Regions from separate parts of the Streptomyces flavofungini genome, predicted to be linked through region 1. Evidence: riboswitches for the same ligand, from Rfam matches in the RefSeq annotation. Region 1 holds a riboswitch; each other region holds the start of a gene.
What was found. Region 1 has a riboswitch for cyclic di-AMP ahead of QUY26_RS23640 (transglycosylase family protein). Riboswitches for the same ligand answer to the same signal wherever they lie in the genome.
Positions count from the first base shown of each region.

Region 2: linked by a shared signal. The riboswitch ahead of QUY26_RS00460 (LysM peptidoglycan-binding domain-containing protein) and the one ahead of QUY26_RS23640 (transglycosylase family protein) in region 1 are both predicted to bind cyclic di-AMP.
Region 3: linked by a shared signal. The riboswitch ahead of QUY26_RS14990 (C40 family peptidase) and the one ahead of QUY26_RS23640 (transglycosylase family protein) in region 1 are both predicted to bind cyclic di-AMP.

Region 1 is NZ_CP128846.1:5,569,194-5,575,006, forward strand. Features, by position in the region: gene QUY26_RS23630 (cytochrome P450 family protein) at 1-412, shown strand, start outside; gene QUY26_RS23635 (transglycosylase family protein) at 580-1,656, shown strand; cyclic di-AMP (ydaO/yuaA leader) riboswitch at 1,860-2,043, shown strand; gene QUY26_RS23640 (transglycosylase family protein) at 2,048-2,773, shown strand; gene eno (phosphopyruvate hydratase) at 3,173-4,459, shown strand; gene QUY26_RS23650 (FtsB family cell division protein) at 4,544-5,047, shown strand; gene QUY26_RS23655 (DUF501 domain-containing protein) at 5,104-5,625, shown strand; gene QUY26_RS23660 (Ppx/GppA phosphatase family protein) at 5,761-5,813, shown strand, end outside.
Region 2 is NZ_CP128846.1:91,069-96,881, forward strand. Features, by position in the region: gene QUY26_RS00445 (serine hydrolase domain-containing protein) at 1-70, opposite strand, end outside; partial or broken gene QUY26_RS00450 (VOC family protein) at 311-547, shown strand; gene QUY26_RS00455 (LLM class flavin-dependent oxidoreductase) at 899-1,945, opposite strand; cyclic di-AMP (ydaO/yuaA leader) riboswitch at 2,630-2,790, shown strand; gene QUY26_RS00460 (LysM peptidoglycan-binding domain-containing protein) at 2,793-3,548, shown strand; gene QUY26_RS00465 (MBL fold metallo-hydrolase) at 3,662-4,444, opposite strand; gene QUY26_RS00470 (TetR/AcrR family transcriptional regulator) at 4,583-5,185, shown strand; gene QUY26_RS00475 (endo-beta-N-acetylglucosaminidase H) at 5,358-5,813, opposite strand, start outside.
Region 3 is NZ_CP128846.1:3,695,290-3,701,102, forward strand. Features, by position in the region: gene pcrA (DNA helicase PcrA) at 1-1,966, opposite strand, end outside; cyclic di-AMP (ydaO/yuaA leader) riboswitch at 2,243-2,399, shown strand; gene QUY26_RS14990 (C40 family peptidase) at 2,408-3,640, shown strand; gene QUY26_RS14995 (hypothetical protein) at 3,783-4,136, opposite strand; gene QUY26_RS15000 (C40 family peptidase) at 4,531-5,589, shown strand; gene QUY26_RS15005 (LuxR C-terminal-related transcriptional regulator) at 5,678-5,813, opposite strand, start outside.

The DNA.
Region 1 (5,813 bases):
CCTCCTGGAGACCGGCGTCGAGGAACTGCTCCGCTTCGACGGGCCCGTGGAGCTCGCCACCTGGCGCTTCGCCACCGAGCCGCTGCGGATCGGCGGCCAGGACATCGCCGCGGGCGACCCCGTCCTCGTCGTCCTCGCCGCCGCCGACCGCGATCCGGCCCGCTTCCCCGACCCCGACCTCCTCGACCTGTCCCGGGCCGACAACCAGCACCTCGGCTACGGCCACGGCATCCACTACTGCCTGGGCGCCCCGCTGGCCCGCCTGGAGGGCCAGACGGCGCTCGCGACCCTGCTCCGCAGGCTGCCCGACCTGCAACTCGCCGTCGAACCGGAGGAGTTGAGGTGGCGCGGCGGCCTCATCATGCGTGGCCTGCGGACCCTGCCGGTGACGTTCACTCCGCCCGGCCACTGACGGCCGCCCGACGTGTGACTGACGTACAGTCAAGACTGTGACTTTCACGTGATCTGCGCTGCATCGACTTGTGACTGACGTTCGAGTGCGGCTACGTTCACGACGGCTCGGCACCCCTCGGCACCACGTGTCGCAGCTGTTCTTGTCGTCGCTCGAAAGGCACGTGCATGCTCTCCGGCCAAGGCCGTCACCGCCGTCCCCGCCAGGCCCCGGCGATCGTCGTCGCGGCGGGCGTCACCGGATCCGCCATCGCCATCCCGCTGCTCGGCGCCACGGGTGCGCACGCGGCTGACGCCACGACGTGGGACAAGGTCGCGGAGTGCGAGAGCGGCGGCGCGTGGAGCGCCAAGGGCGAGGGGTACTACGGCGGTCTGCAGCTGACGCAGGAGACCTGGGAGAGCTACGGCGGCCTCGCCTACGCGCCGAGTGCCGACCAGGCGAGCCGCTCCCAGCAGATCGCCGTCGCCGACAAGGTCCTCGCCGACCAGGGACCCTCCGCGTGGCCGAACTGCGGCCCGGCCGCGGGCCTCAGCAAGGGCGGCGCGGCCGCCGACGTCGACCCGGGCCTGCCGCCCGCGCCGTCGAAGCCCGCGGAGCCGTCCGGCGACGCCGAGGACTCCCAGGGCGACGGGAAGGGCTCCGAGGACGGCGAGAAGGCCGACGGGGCCGACAAGGGCGCCGAGGACTCCGCCGACGCGAGCGACAAGGGCGACAAGGGCGACAGGGGAAGCACCGGCAAGCACCGCAAGCCCGACAGCGGCGGCTCGGCCGACGAGAGTGACGAACGCGACAAGGCCGGACGGAAGGGCGAGAAGGGCGCGGCGGACGGCAAGTCCGGCGACCGCGACAGCACTTCGCCCGACGCCGAGTCCGACCCGGGCCGTGAGCCCTCGGGCGCCGACGAGTCCGCGGAGGGCTCGGAGGGCTCGCCGTCCGGCCGGCATCGCGGCTCCAGCGCCGACGAGGGCGACGGGGTGCAGAAGGGCGGCGCGGGCTCCGCGGGCCGCCACGCGTCGCGTGGTGAAGGACGCGACGCACGCGACGCCGCCGACCCCGCGGACACCTACACGGTCCGCTCCGGCGACAACCTCTCGCAGATCGCCGACCGGCACGACCTTGACGGCGGCTGGACCACTCTCTACGCCGAGAACAAGCGGACCGTCGGCGGTGACCCGGATCTCATCCTCCCCGGTCAGCGACTTGACCTGAGGGAGCGCCAGGCCGCCGAAGCGGACCGGAAGTAGGCATACCGGGGCGGAAGTTGACCGGCGGTTCGGGGTGAATGTCCGATTTAAAGACGGTGAGAGGCAAGTGAGAGATGGGTCTCAGAAGCCCTGATCGTCTTTGAAATTCCGGTGATTGCCTGTCTACGGTCGTGACCGCTCGCCACAGCGGGCCCCGCCGGTCGGTACGCCGAATCCTGCCAACGGCCGGACGGGAACAGTCGTCGCTTCGAGCGCCGAAGGCAGGAGCGGGGGACCCAAGGTAAGCGCCGGGCCCACGCGTTGAACGGCCAGTGGCCGAGCGACGCGCAGGACCGGCTAGGGGTGAAGTCGTACGGAAGCCGTACGGCCGGGCACTCACCCGCCCGAACCCGACAGCTCACCTCGCAGGCGTCGGTGAGGGGATCAATCCATGCTGCTTTCCGGCAAGGGCAAGCACCGTCGTCCGTCCAAGGCCACCCGCGCGGCCACCGTCGTCGGTGTCACCGGCGCCGCCGTCGCCGCGCCGCTGATGGCCGCCGGCACCGCGAACGCCGCCACCGTCGACCAGTGGGACCGGGTCGCCCAGTGCGAGTCCGGCGGCAACTGGTCCATCAACACCGGCAACGGCTACTACGGCGGCGTGCAGTTCTCCGCCTCCACCTGGGCCGCTTACGGCGGTACGAAGTACGCGGCCACCGCTGACAAGGCCTCCAAGGCCCAGCAGATCGAGATCGCCGAGAAGGTCCTCGCGGGCCAGGGCAAGGGTGCCTGGCCGAGCTGTGGCGTGGGCCTCACCAACGCCCCGTACAACGGCGGCGGTGCCGAGAAGCCGCAGCAGCAGGCCAAGCCCCAGCAGCAGGCCAAGCCCCAGCAGCAGCCGCAGCAGCAGGCTCAGCCGCAGCAGCAGGCCAAGCCGCAGCCGAAGCCGCAGCAGGCCGCCCCGCAGACCGAGTCGAAGAAGACCGTCCAGACCCCGACCGGCAAGGTCGTGAAGAAGGGCGACGGCGAGTACAAGGTCAAGACGGGCGACACCCTGTCCAAGATCGCCGACGAGCACGACGTCAAGGGCGGCTGGCACAAGGTGTACAAGCTCAACGGCGACATCATCTCCGACGCCGACATGATCTACCCGGGCCAGCAGCTGCACCTCAGCTGAGCCTGAGCCCGACCCGCGCCCTGTCCGGTCCGTCCGGCCAGGGCCCCCGCTCCGCCCCGCGGAGCACCCCCGTCCCCACGGGTCTTTCTCGCCCCGGTGCGCGTACGCACCGGGGCGAGGTGCTGTCCGGGGCGGCCCCGCCGGTCCCGGAGCGGGCCGAGGCCGTCCCCGAGTACGCCCAGGGCGAAGCTACCGGCCGGTAAGAGCCTGTGGTTCCGTCCTGATTCCCAGGGAATTGGCCCGATGGCCGTCCCACGGGGCGGGCGGTCGGCTGGCCGAAGCTCCCGGGCCCGTTAGGCTCAGGAGACGCAGGGCCGATGAAGACCATGCAAGCCATGCGCAAGCCCGCGCCCCCAGTGGTGCACGCCATGCGCCCCTAGCGTCACATCCCAGAAGGAGATGCTCGTGCCGTCCATCGACGTCGTCGTAGCCCGGGAAATCCTGGACTCCCGAGGCAACCCCACGGTCGAGGTCGAGGTCGGCCTCGACGACGGGTCCACCGGCCGCGCCGCGGTCCCGTCCGGCGCCTCCACCGGTGCCTTCGAGGCCATCGAACTGCGTGACGGAGACGCCAACCGCTACGGCGGCAAGGGTGTCGAGAAGGCCGTCCTCGCCGTCATCGAGCAGATCGGCCCGGAGCTCGTCGGCTACGACGCCACCGAGCAGCGCCTGATCGACCAGGCGATGTTCGACCTCGACGCCACCGACAACAAGGGCTCGCTCGGCGCCAACGCCATCCTCGGCGTCTCCCTCGCCGTCGCCCACGCCGCCTCCGAGGCGAGCGACCTGCCGCTCTTCCGTTACCTGGGCGGCCCGAACGCGCACCTGCTGCCCGTTCCGATGATGAACATCCTGAACGGCGGGTCCCACGCGGACTCCAACGTCGACATCCAGGAGTTCATGATCGCCCCGATCGGCGCGGAGTCCTTCTCCGAGGCGCTGCGCTGGGGCGCCGAGGTCTACCACACGCTGAAGAAGGTCCTGAAGACCAAGGGTCTGTCGACCGGCCTCGGCGACGAGGGCGGCTTCGCCCCGAACCTGGAGTCGAACCGCGCCGCCCTCGACCTCATCGTCGAGGCCATCAAGCAGGCCGGTTACGTCCCCGGCGAGCAGATCGCGCTCGCGCTCGACGTCGCCGCGTCGGAGTTCTACAAGGACGGCACGTACGAGTTCGAGGGCAAGTCCCGCTCGGCCGCCGAGATGACCGAGTACTACGCCGAGCTCGTCGAGGCCTACCCGCTCGTGTCCATCGAGGACCCGCTGTTCGAGGACGACTGGGCGGGCTGGAAGGTCATCACCGACAAGCTGGGCGACAAGGTCCAGATCGTCGGCGACGACCTCTTCGTCACCAACCCCGAGCGCCTGGCCCGCGGCATCGAGGAGGGCTCCGCCAACGCCCTCCTGGTCAAGGTCAACCAGATCGGCTCCCTGACCGAGACCCTGGACGCCGTCGAGCTGGCCCAGCGCAACGGCTTCAAGTGCATGATGTCGCACCGCTCCGGCGAGACCGAGGACGTCACCATCGCCGACCTCGCCGTCGCCGTGAACTGCGGCCAGATCAAGACCGGCGCCCCGGCCCGCTCGGACCGCGTCGCCAAGTACAACCAGCTCCTTCGCATCGAGGAGATCCTCGACGACGCGGCGGTGTACGCGGGCCGCTCGGCGTTCCCGCGCTTCAAGGGCTGAGCCCTAGCCAGTCGTACGTACGTCCCCGTACTCGGTCCCGTACCGTGTGCGGGGACGTACGCGCGTACTGGGGAGGCGAGACACATGGCCGGGAAAGTCCGGGACAAGGACCGGTTCTCCACGGCGACCCGGCTGCGGCTGCTCGGCGAGCAGACCGCCGAGCGCGTCTACCGCTCGCAGACCAAGCGCCAGGCCCGCCGCTCCCGGCTCACGGGCCGGGCCGCGCTCCTCGTGCTCGTCGTCTGCTCGCTGGTCGTGGCCCTCGCCTATCCGATAAGGCAGTACGTGTCGCAGCGCGCCGACATCGCCGAGCAGCGGCAGAAGCAGTCCGAGCACCGCGAGAACGTGGAGCGGCTGCGCGACGAGAAGGCCCGCTGGCAGGACGACGCGTACGCCGAGCAGCGCATCCGGGACCGGCTGCACTACGTGAAGCCCGGCGAGACCGGGTTCACCGTCATCGACCCGGCGGCCACCGACGGCCACCGCGGGGACGAGGGCGCGGCCGACCGGCCCTGGTACGCGAACGTCTGGGACGGCGTCGACGAGGCCGACAGGGCCGGTGTCGCCGAGCGCGCCGACGACAATTGACACCGTCAGTCCAGTACGAACAGTCCAGTACGACCAGTACGAAACGAAAGACAGGCATGCAGACGCCCCCGCCCCAGACCGAGCCCACCGCGCCCACGGACGCCGACATCACCGCGTTCCAGGAGCAGCTCGGGCGCCCGCCGCGTGGTTTGCGCGCCATCGCGCACCGCTGCCCCTGCGGCAACCCGGACGTGGTCGAGACGGCGCCCCGGCTGCCCGACGGCACGCCGTTCCCGACGACGTACTACCTGACGTGCCCGCGGGCCGCGTCGGCGATCGGGACGCTCGAAGCGAACGGCGTCATGAAGGAGATGACGGAGCGGCTCGGCACCGATCCCGATCTCGCCGCCGCGTACCGGGCCGCCCACGAGGACTACATCGCGCGGCGCGACTCCATCGAGGTGCTCGAAGGCTTCCCCTCGGCCGGTGGCATGCCGGACCGCGTGAAGTGCCTGCACGTCCTCGTGGCCCACTCGCTGGCCGCGGGCCCCGGCGTGAACCCCCTCGGCGACGAGGCGATCGCCCTCCTGCCGGAGTGGTGGCGGAAGGGCCCTTGCGTGGGCCCCGCCCAGGACTGACCTGCCGCACCCGGCACCGGGGCGACCCTGGCCCGCCGCTCCGCGACGGGCCCGCCCGCCCTCACCACCTGCGGCAGGCCGGAGCGTGGGCACAGCCCCGTCCCACGGCACCGTAACGACATAGGAGAACGCCCGATGACCCGCGTGGCAGCCATCGACTGCGGCACGAACTCGATCCGTCTGCTCGT
Region 2 (5,813 bases), 5.5 Mb from region 1:
CGACTGCCCCCGCCAGTGCGGCCACCGCCATCGCGAGTGAGGTGGTACGTGCTGCGGTCCGCTGCTTCATGGGTGGTGCCTTTCAGGTCGACGTCTCCGAAGGGGCGGGTGTGCCCCTGTGGTTCGTGTGACGTCGGCCTCGCGGTGCACGGTTGAGCAGGCGGGTCAGGACGGGACCGTGGTACTACGCGAACAGCACCAGGGACCCGCCGGGGTTCCGCCACGTACCACCGGGGCACGATGCCGTGCGTGCCCCGGGTGGGAGTTCGAAGGCGGCGGGCTCAGGGCCTCAGGTGTGCCAGGTGTTGCCGCGCTCGGACTGCGGCAGGACGTTGTCGGCGTCACCGAGGGGCGAGTCGCCGCGTCCGGCCGGCCCGGCATCGGCGCCGCGATCTGGCTCCACGCCACGGACGCGCAGGCCATTCACGACGCCCTGCTCGCCGACGGCCACACCATCGTCTCCGCGCCGATCGACGGCCCGTTCGGGCGGACCTTCACCTTCGCCGACCCCGACGGCTACCAGCTCACACTCCACGACCGCACATGACGGGCCACCTGCGCATGACGCGATATCCACACCCCTGACCAGTACTCCCTTTGCCGCCCCTTTCCGAACGAGAATCGAGCCATTCCGGGCGAGACAATTGCGCACTGGGGATCAGGGAGCGGGGACCGAGAAACGTCATCTCCCGGGTTCCGGAACCGAGTTGTCCAGCATGAGGGGCAACACGGCCCGGTCGGAGCCCGGCGAAGAGAAGGTAACTCTGCGGTCGGCCCGTCCGCAGAGCGCGCCGAAACCAACCGGAAGTCGCGAAGGTACTCGCGAGGTCCGAGCTTCCGCGGGAACACTTTTCGGGCGGATGAATGCCTGTCGCACCCGTGAGACCTGTGAGAATCGTCAGGCCAACAGCCCTGCCAGCTCGGCCATTTCGGTTTCCGGGTCCACGACGGGCTGGATCACGAGTTCGTCCACCCCCGCTTTCTCCAGCGCGGTGATCCGTTCGGCGATCTCGGACCTGGTGCCGACCAGGCCGAATTTGTCCACCAGGGAGGGCACGATGAGCTCGCGGTCCTCGGGGGAAATGCGACCCAGGTAGTTGCGGTAGAGCGCCTGGTGGAGCCTGGGGTCGGTGGGGGTGGTGCCGCGCAGGTGGAGAAGACGGTCGACGGCCGCGGCCTCCTCCGGAGGGAGGGTCGCGCGGAAGTCGGGGTTCTCCGCGCCGAGGATCAGTGCGCTCAGTGCGATGTGCCCCACCGAGTCCTTGACGGGATCGCCGTAGCGGTCCTCTCCGTCGGCGAGGACGTGCAGGGAGGACATGAGGTACGAGCGGGCCTTCTCGGCGCTGCCCGCGCCTTGCGCCGCCGACCGCCGGGCCTGGCCGAGGGCGGACCAGGCCGCGGCGTCGTGCAACCCGAAGGAAATCAATCCCGCGCCCAGTCGGCCGGCGACCGCGGCGGCCTTCAGTCCGAACGCGGCCACGACGAACTCCACGGGAGCTTCGGTATTGACGTACGGCCCGACGTGCAGGAATCGCACCCTGCTCGACCGGGTCCCTTCGCGGTGGTCCGACTCGCGGCCCGCGGTGAGGTCCTGCAGGGCCGCCGTGAACGACTCCAGCTCCGCCGTCTTCGTGGGCCGCATGCCGAGCGTACGGCGTGCCGTGTTGCCGGTGCCGACCCCGCAGACGATCCGGCCGGGGGCCAGGGCGTTGAGGCTGCTGACGGCCGCCGCCGCCGCGGGCGCGGCACGCAGCGCCGGTGAGGTGACGCCGATGCCGAGCCTGATCCGGTGGGTGGACGAGGCACAGAGCGCGAGACTCACGAACGGGTCGCCGTGGACCATCGGTGAGTCATACACCCAGAAACTGTCGAAGCCGAGTTCCTCCGCGCGGGCGGCCAGGCGTTCCGCGCCCGGCCCTGCCGTCGTGACGATTCCGGTCCGCAAGGCGACTCTCCTCGCCGTCGAGTGAGGTGACTTTCTCAACTGGCCAGCGGCGCGGAGGCATTGAATCCGCTGCTCTTCACCGGCAGGAACGGTCGATGGGGTGTCGGCCGAGTCCGGGGTGGACGACGAACGTGGCCTTCCCGCCCCGGCCCGTTTCCACACATCGGACACGCATCGCGAGAGTCATTCATGGACGCGTTGAAGCGCCCGTTCTCCTCGCAGACCCAGACCCGCCCGGGGCAGCGCGCAGACCGCCCGGGGCAGCGCACGGACCCGCCCGGCGCAGCGCACAATCGAGCAAGGCTCGACACTTTGTCCAATTTGCTCGGAGAATCTACTTTCCGCTTCATTCATGGCATACGTGAAGCGCTGCCCGCATTGAGTGACGCTCGTACGGAATAGCACGCTCCCTCGCGTCGCGCAGACGCATTCCAGCCCGGGCTCGTTCCAGTGAAATGGGTCACGCCGAAGACTGCGCGCCGCCCGGAAGCATGGAGCGCATTTCCGTTCCGCGCAAAGAAAGTTGGGCTATTGGATCAAAGGGCGTGAGGCATTGCGGCCGCCAGGGGAGGACCTCGTTCTTTTCCTGGTTGATTTCCGGCCTTGTTCCGTCCGTGCTTTCTCGCTTAACGTCACCGTCCATCCGGATGGAACGCCGAATCCTGCCGCTGTCCGGAATCCCTCCCCACCCACACACTCACTTCGCACGGCAGGAGCGGGGGACCCAGGTAAGACGCCGATCCGGATCCCGGAACGGCTCGGGGTGAAGTCGCACGCCCACGTGCGGCCGGACATCTCCCGTCCGAACCCGACAGCTCACCTCGCAGGCGACGGAGAGGAATGTGTCATGCCCGCAAAGGGAAAGCACCGTCGCCCCAAGTCCAGCCCGTTCAGCCGGGGCATCGCCGCCGCAGGCACCGGCGGCGCCGTGCTCGCGCTCCCCGTACTCGGCGCGACCGACGCGGCCGCCGCGCAGCCCGCCGCGGTCGCCCAGCCCGCCGCCGCACCCGCCACCTACGTGGTCGTCGCGGGTGACTCCCTCTCCAAGATCGCCCGGGAGCACTCCCTGAGCGGCGGCTGGAAGAAGCTCTACGAGGACAACCGCGCCACCCTGGGCGACGACCCCGCGATGATCCGCCCCGGCCTCAAGCTCACCCTCGGCGGGAAGAGCGCGGCCGGGCCCGCGCAGAAGGCGGGCGCCGACAGCGGGCGAGCCGACCGCTCCGAGCGCGACAACGCGTCCGCCGCCGAGCCCGCCGTGGCCCCGGCGAAGAAGTCGTACACCAACGACCTCGACGGCTGGATCAAGGAGTCCCTCGACATCCTGGCCCAGCACGGCATCCCCGCCTCCTACGAGGGCATCCACCGCAACATCATGCGCGAGTCCTCCGGCAACCCCCTGGCCACCAACAACTGGGACTCCAACGCAGCCGCGGGCACCCCGTCCAAGGGCCTCCTGCAGGTCATCGACCCCACCTTCGCCGCGTACCGCCTGCCCGGCACGTCGATGGACAGCTTCGACCCGGTCGCCAACATCACCGCGGCCTGCAACTACGCAGCCGACCGCTACGGCTCCATCGACAACGTCAACGGGCCCTACTAGGGCGCGTCCGGCCGGTCACTTCGGCGGCACGGGCATGGACCGCGGTCCGGATCCCCGTCCCACCGGGACCGACTGCCGGCCGTTCGACGTCCGGGTCACGCCGTGGCACCGGCTCAGTCGGCCAGGTCCAGCCACTCCCCCACGGCCAGGACGCGGGCGCGCCGCCCGGCGTGCGCGCGGAACTCCTCCTCCGGGTCGGTGACCTCGACATAGCCCGGGATCTTGTCCGGTTGCTCCGGCTCGTAGTGCACGGGCACCGCGTGTCGGGCGTCGAGGATCTTCGCGGCCGCGGCCGCCTGCCCGGGGTCCATCGCCGCGGGCAGCGGACTCGGCGGCTGCAGGTGCGGCGCGTCGACCACGGGGCCGTTGGCGGGCAGGAACACCGCGTCGAACGGGCTGAACCGGCGCGCGATGAGCCACCACGAGCCGTGGAACATCGTGTCGCCGCCGTGGAAGATCCGCTGTCCGTCGGCCTCCACGACCCAGTTGAGCTGTGGGTCGCCCAGTCCGTCGACGGCCGGGACCGAGGTGACACGGAACGGCCCGAGACCACGGGTGCACCAGGCGTCCACGGTCTCGGTGGCCAGCCGGTGCAGGGCCAGCTCACGCTCGGCCGACAGCGTGGTCACGTTGTCCACCTCGTCGCCGTACCCGGGCGCCGGTCGCAGCACCGGCGCCCCCGGCGTCAGCACGTCCGCGAGCGCGGAGGCGTCGGTGTGGTCGCGGTGCAGGTGGGTGACCAGCGCGGCGTCGGCCCTCCCGGTCGGCTCCACGAGCCCCGTGCCGGGCTTCCACCCGGTGAACAGCGGGGTGAGGTCCCGTACGTAGTCGATCAGCAGCCGTTGCCCGTCCGCCTCGATCTCCAGTCCTGCCCAGCCCAGTCGTCGCACCCGCATCCCGAACTCCTTCGTCCTGGTTCCGGCTCGTTCCGGCTCGTTCCGGCTCGTCCCGGCGCTTTCCGGTCGGCGCGACGGAATTTAGCGTACGCACGTTCACTAAATCAATAGCGTACGGTCGTACGCTATCCTTGCCGCATGTCACCACGACGCTCAGCGGCAGACGCGCAGGCCACCAGGGGACGGATCCTCGGCCGCGCCGCCGAGATCGCCTCCGAGGAAGGCCTCGACGGCATCACCATCGGCCGGCTCGCCGAGGAGCTGGAGATGAGCAAGTCCGGGGTGCACAAGCACTTCGGCACGAAGGAGACGCTGCAGATCTCCACGCTGGACAAGGCGTTCGTGGACTTCTGGCACCGGGTGGTCGAGCCCGCCCTGGCCGAGGAGCCGGGCCTGCGGCGGCTGCGCGCGGTGTGCGCCAACTCCGTGGACTACCTGGAAGCACCGCTGCTGCCCGGCGGCTGCCTGATGACCGCGGCGCTCTCCGAGTACGACGGCCGCCCGGGGCGGGTCCGGGACGCGGTGGCCGAGGTGTGGTCGCGCTGGCGGGAGCAGTTGCGGGCGGATCTCGCCGCGGCGGTGGACAACGGCGAGCTGCCCGCCGGGTTCGACGTCGACCAGGCCCTCTTCGAGATCGTCGCCGCCGGGCTCGCACTCAACGCGGCCCTGCAGCTCCAGCACGACCCGACGGCCGCGAGCCGGGCCCGGCGTGCGATCGAACGAGCCCTGGACCAGGTCTAGTCACGCAGAACGCCCTCGGTCGACGGACAGGACATCCGCCGAGCGAGGGCGTTCCCTTGTGCTGCCGGTGAGCCGAGAAGCCGAACCATGAGCGGCCGCGCCGACTCAGCTCATGTCCGCGGGTTCCCGCCCCGCACGCCGGACACGCGAACCCGCTTTCCGGCGGGGGGTCCTACGGCGTGTAGACGGCGTCGCTGCCGTACAACTCCCGGGTGAACGCGGAGACATCGGCGCTGCGGTCGGCGCCGTTGAGGTTGTACGTCAGATAGACGCCGTAGCCCTCGCTGACCGTGCGGCGGGCGAGGTTCGCGGCCGTGCTCTGCGAGGTCCTGCCGATCTCGACGGCGGCGGGCGACAGCTTGGACTTGGGCAGGGCGATGCCGGGGACCTGCCAGGTGCCGTAGTACGGGTTCCAGGCGTAGTCGAACTTCGACGAGATGTCGACGCCGCCGTAGGAGAGGCGCGAGGCGGCCGGGCCGATGTTGTAGAGGCTGATGATCTTGTTCGGCATGTTCGCGCGCAGCGCCGACACCAGGTGCACGAACGAGCTGGCGTTGGGCTGGCCGGTGCCGTTGTTGCCGTACTCGGCGTACTCGTCGTCGAAGTCGATCCCGTCGAGGCCGTACTT
Region 3 (5,813 bases), 1.9 Mb from region 1:
CGGTGTGCAGCGTCATCAGCGTGATGACTCCGGAGCCGTCGTCGTCCTCGTCGGGGATCTGGTCGGAGTCGGCGACCAGGGCGACGCGCTCCAGGAAGTCCGAGAGGGACCCGGCGGGCGCGGCGCCCTCCGGGGCCTCGGGAGCATCGGCGGCGGCCTCCGCTCCCGCCCCCTGGGCGGCGTTGTTGTCCTGCTCGAACTCCAGGGCCACGGCGGCCAGTTCCTGGAGGTTCTCGATCCGCGTCTCGTCCTGCGGGTCGGTGGAGGACTGGAGCTCGGCGAGGTAGCCGGTGCGCTCGAGGACCGCCTCCAGGACGACGGCGGGGCCCGCGCCGGACTCGACGACGGTGCGCAGCTCCTCCATGAGCGTGTTGAAGCGGCGCACGGCGTTCGTGGAGCGGGCCGCCATGCCGTACGCCTCGTCGACGCGGCGCAGCGCCTGCGGGAAGGAGATCTTCTCGCGCTGCGCGAGGGCGTCGATCATCGCTTCGGCGCGGTCGCCGATGCCGCGCTTCGGCACGTTCAGAATGCGGCGCAGCGGGACGGCGTCCTCGGGGTTGGCGAGGACCCTCAAGTACGCGAGGACGTCGCGGACTTCCTTGCGCTCGTAGAACCGCACACCGCCGACGACCTTGTAGGGCAGGCCGACGCGGATGAAGATCTCTTCGAAGACACGGGACTGGGCGTTCGTGCGGTAGAAGATCGCCACGTCGCCCGCCTTGGCTTCGCCGGCGTCGGTGAGGCGGTCGATCTCGTCGGCGACGAACTGGGCCTCGTCGTGCTCGGTGTCCGCCACGTACCCGGTGATGCGGGCGCCCGCGCCCGCGTTGGTCCACAGGTTCTTGGGGCGGCGGCTCTCGTTGCGCTCGATGACGGCGTTGGCCGCGGTCAGGATCGTCTGCGTGGAGCGGTAGTTCTGCTCCAGGAGGATCGTGGTCGCGTCCGGGTAGTCCTCCTCGAACTGGAGGATGTTGCGGATCGTGGCGCCGCGGAAGGCGTAGATGGACTGGTCCGCGTCACCGACGACGCACAGCTCGCCAGGGTCACCGCCCTCCCCGGAGGGGCCCACCAGCTCGCGCACGAGGGCGTACTGGGCGTGGTTGGTGTCCTGGTACTCGTCCACCATCACGTGGCGGAAGCGGCGGCGGTAGTGCTCGGCGACGTCCGGGAAGGCGCGCAGCAGGTTCACCGTCGTCATGATCAGGTCGTCGAAGTCGAGGGCGTTGGCCTCGCGGAGGCGCGACTGGTACATCGCGTACGCCTGGGCGAGCGTCTTCTCGAAGCCGTCGGCGGCCTGGGCGGCGAAGTCCTCCTCGTCGATCAGCTCGTTCTTCAGGTTCGAGATCTTGGCGCTGAAGGACTTCGGCGGGAACTTCTTCGGGTCGAGGTCCAGGTCACGGCAGACCAGGGCCATCAGACGCTTGGAGTCCGCGGCGTCGTAGATCGAGAACGAGGACGTGAAGCCCAGCTTCTTGTACTCCCGGCGCAGGATGCGCACGCACGCGCTGTGGAACGTCGACACCCACATCGCGCCCGCGCGCGGGCCGACGAGCTGCTCGACGCGCTCCTTCATCTCGCCCGCGGCCTTGTTCGTGAACGTGATCGCGAGGATCTGGCCGGGGTGCGCGCCGCGCTCCGCGAGGAGGTACGCGATGCGGTGGGTGAGCACCCGCGTCTTGCCGGATCCCGCGCCCGCGACGATGAGCAGCGGGGAGCCCGCGTGCACGACGGCCGCGCGCTGGTTCTCGTTCAGGCCGTCGAGCAGCGCCGCCGGGTCGATCGCGGGGCGGGGGGCACCGTCGCGGTAGTACGCGTCCCGGGGTGCGGGCGCGTCGAACTTCCCGTGGAACAGGTCGTCCGGAATGGGTTCCGGAGCGCTGTCCTCGGGCGGCGGCGGGGGCTCCTCGTCGTGGCCCTGCGAGGGCTTGAGGTCCGCCAGGAAGCTGTCGTCAAAGAGGCTGCTCATCGCCTCCCGAGTCTAGGCGGCCCCACTGACAACCCGCCCCGGGTTCCGCGAGGCCGCCCGGAGCCCGCCCGGTTCTCGGCCACGCCCGCGCTCCGCGCCCGGCCCGTCACGCTGTGCCACGGTCCCGGCTCCGCGCGCCAGGGCGGCGCCAAGGGCCTCGGAAAGTCACGAAAATGTATCGGGCATATCGAACATCATCCTTCCCTCGCGCCACGGGAGTTGGCTAGCGTGCTGCGCGGGCCGCACGTCCCCCCACCGGCGATCCCCGCCGGTCCCGCGCGGCCTCCGCCGAGTCCGACGCGTTCGGAGCCGGGGACCCACCACGTTCTTTGGGGTGAATCCGTTCCGTACGGCGTGCGGAACGGTAGGGCAGCCTTCCGAAGCAACCGCCCGAACCCGACAGCTAACCCGGTAGGCGGTCCACGGAAGGAGTCGCCAGCTTTGGCGTCGCACCGCAAGCCGCGCAGCCGCTCAGCCCTCGTACGCACGACCCCCGCCCTCGGCATCACGACCGCCGCCCTGACGTCGGTGGCCCTGCTGTCGCAGAGCGCGAACGCCGCGCCGTCCGCCCCCGCCGAGCCGGGCAAGCCGAGCCTCGAAGAGGTCCAGAAGAAGGTCGACGACCTCTACCAGCAGGCCGGGGTGGCCACGCAGAAGTACAACTCGGCCAAGGAGCGCACCGACAAGCAGCGCAAGAAGGCCGACCGGCTCCTGGACGACATCGCCAAGCGCACGGACCGGCTGAACGAGGCCCGGCGGGAGCTGGGCTCCTTCGCCGCCGCGCAGTACCGCACCGGTGCCGTCTCCGAGACCGCCGCGATGATGCTCGCCGACGACCCCAAAAGCTTCTTCGACCAGAACCACCTCGCGGACCGACTCACCAGCCGCCAGAAGAAGGCCGTCGACGACTACCAGACCCAGCAGGTCGCGGCGACCAAACAGCGTGCCAAGGCCACGAAGAGCCTGAAGTCGCTGCAGGACTCGCGCGACGACCTCCGGACGAGCAAGCAGACCGTCCAGACCAAGCTGACCGAGGCCCGCTCGCTCCTGTCGAAGCTGACCGCCGAGGAGAAGGCGCGGCTCGCGGCGATCGAGAAGCGCAAGGAGGAGGCCGCCAAGCGCAAGGCGGCCGAGCTGGCGCGCAAGCAGGCCGCCGAGGAGCGCGAGCGGAAGGCCGAGGAGGCAGCCGAGCGACGCGAGCGGGAGCGTGAGCAGGGTTCGGGGTCCGGTTCGGACTCCGGGGCGGACAACGGTTCCGGGTCGGGCTCGGGCTCGGACACGGGGTCCGGCTCGGGTTCGGACGCGGGTACGGGCAGCGGCTACGCGGCCAAGGCCGAGAAGGTGATCGCCTTCGCCGAGAAGCAGATGGGCAAGCCTTACGTGTGGGGTGCCACGGGGCCCGGCTCCTACGACTGCTCCGGGCTCACGCAGGCGGCCTGGAAGACCGCGGGGATCTCGCTGCCCCGCACCACCTGGGACCAGGTGAAGGTCGGCACGACCGTCCCGACCTCCCAGGCCAAGCCGGGTGACCTGGTCTTCTTCTACGACGACATCAGCCACGTCGGGATCTACATCGGCGACGGCAAGATGATCCACGCCCCGAAGCCGGGCGCGAACGTCCGCGTCGAGTCGATCTACTACATGCCGATCCACAGCGTGGTCCGGCCCGCGTGAACCGTTGCCCCTCTGCGCGCAGCGTGCGTAAACCGCTGTCTACGTAGAGGTACGAAAAAGCCCCGCACGCGTGCGTGCGGGGCTTTTTCATGTCACTCCTGCCGCTCCTGTGCCTCCTGTCACCCCTGTCAGCGGACGTTGATCACGTCCAGAGCACCGCGATGAAGATGTTCGCCGTCGTGAGGCCGCCGACCGCCCCGAACATCCCCTTGTCGACCTTCTCCTCGTCCCGCTTCACGTACACGAGCCCGAGAATCACGATCAGCAGCGCGAGCTTGATGCCGATCTTGAGGTTGTTGACCGTGTTGTCGTCGGCCTGGTTCAACCCGACGAGGGCGACACCAGTGATCAACATGGTCAACGCGCCGTGCAGCATCGCGGGGCTGAACCGGGCCGCGCCCTCGCCCATCGCCTTCATCTGGGTCAGGAAGCCGCCCAGGAGCGAGGCGATGCCGATGATGTGCAGGCCGACGAAGAGATGGATGAGTACGTCCATGGGGCGGAGCCTAATTCCCGGCCCCGGGCTCGGTCCGGGCGGGGCCATATCACCCGCCGCGGGGAACGCGGGCCACAAACGCCACCTCGGTCACGCGGGCCGCGAAACCCGCCACCGCGCCCCGGCACGGCCGCTCGTATCCGTTCACTCGGCGCCACTCATCCGTCGTTAGCGCACATCGGGTCACGAACCGGTGACGGTCAGGTTTAGCGTCCTCTGCCAGGTGACCGGCTCCCCACCGCCGCCCCGTCCAGGGCGGCAGTCGGCCACCTCCGCCGAAAGTCCGACGGCGTCCCGCTCCCCTGTGCGAGCGCCGTCGGACCGGCACTCCAGCGGCATCAGGCGCGGCGGCACCGGTGAGGGCCCCGGCCACAAGGAAGGACGTGGAGCCTCCGTGGCAGCGCACCGCAAGCCCAAGCAGCGCTCGCTCAGCGGCCATACGGCCCGTACGGCCGCCACCCTCGCCCTCGCGTCGGCCGCCACCGCGACCGCCTTCGAGGGCACCGGACACGCGGAACCCCGGCTCACTCCCAGCGAGGTGAAGGACAAGGTCGACGAGCTCTACCGCGAGGCCGAGGTCGCCACCGAGAAGTACAACGGCGCCAAGGAGAAGGCCGACAAGGCCGAGCGGTCCCTGACCGACCTGCGCGACGAGGCCGCCCGCAGGACCGAGAAGCTCAACACGGCCCGCCAGGGCCTGGGCGCCCTGGCCGCCGCGCAGTACCGCACCGGGGCCGTCGACCCGTCGGTGCAGTTGGCGCTCTCCTCCGACCCCGACGAGTTCCTCGAACGAGCCTCGCGCGCCGACCGCGCGGGCCACCGCCAGGCCGCCACCGTCACCGACGTCCGCCACCAGATCCGTGAGCTCGACCAGCTGCACACCGAGGCGGACGGCACGCTCGACGACCTCAAGTCCCGCCAGGCGGACCTGCGGAAGCACAAGAAGACCGTGACCGGCAAGCTCGCCGAGGCCAAGCGGCTGCTCGCGCGGCTCACCAGCGAGGAGCGCGCCCGCCTCGCCGCGGACGGGGCGGCCGGGGACAGCGACCGGGCCTCGCGCGAGGCCCCCCGCGGCCCCGCCCCCGGTGCCTCCAAGGCCGTCGGCTCCCGGGCCGCGGCGGCCGTCTCCTACGCCTACAAAGCTCTCGGCAGCCCCTACGTCTGGGGCGCCACCGGCCCGAACGCCTTCGACTGCTCCGGCCTCACCCAGGCCGCGTACCGCGCGGCAGGCGTCTCCCTGCCGCGCACGACGTACGCCCAGATCGACGCCGGCCGACGCGTCTCAAGGGCCGAACTCCAGCCGGGCGACCTGGTGTTCTTCTACTCGGGCATCAGCCACGTCGGCCTCTACGTCGGCGACGGCAAGATGATCCACGCCCCGAACCCGAGCGCGCCGGTGCGGCTCGCGCCCATCGACCAGATGCCGTTCGCGGGGGCCACGCGGGTGGGGTGAGCCATCCTGTCGTGGGGTGAGCCACCCCGTCCGTGGGTGATCCACCCGTCCGTGGGGTGGCCGCGCTGGGCCGTCCGATGCCCCGCCGTCAGACCAGGCGCCGCGCCGTCGCCCACCGCGTCAGCTCGTGCCGGTTGGAGAGCTGGAGCTTGCGCAGCACCGCCGAGACATGGGACTCGACCGTCTTCACGGAGATGTAGAGCTGCTTGGCGATCTCCTTGTAC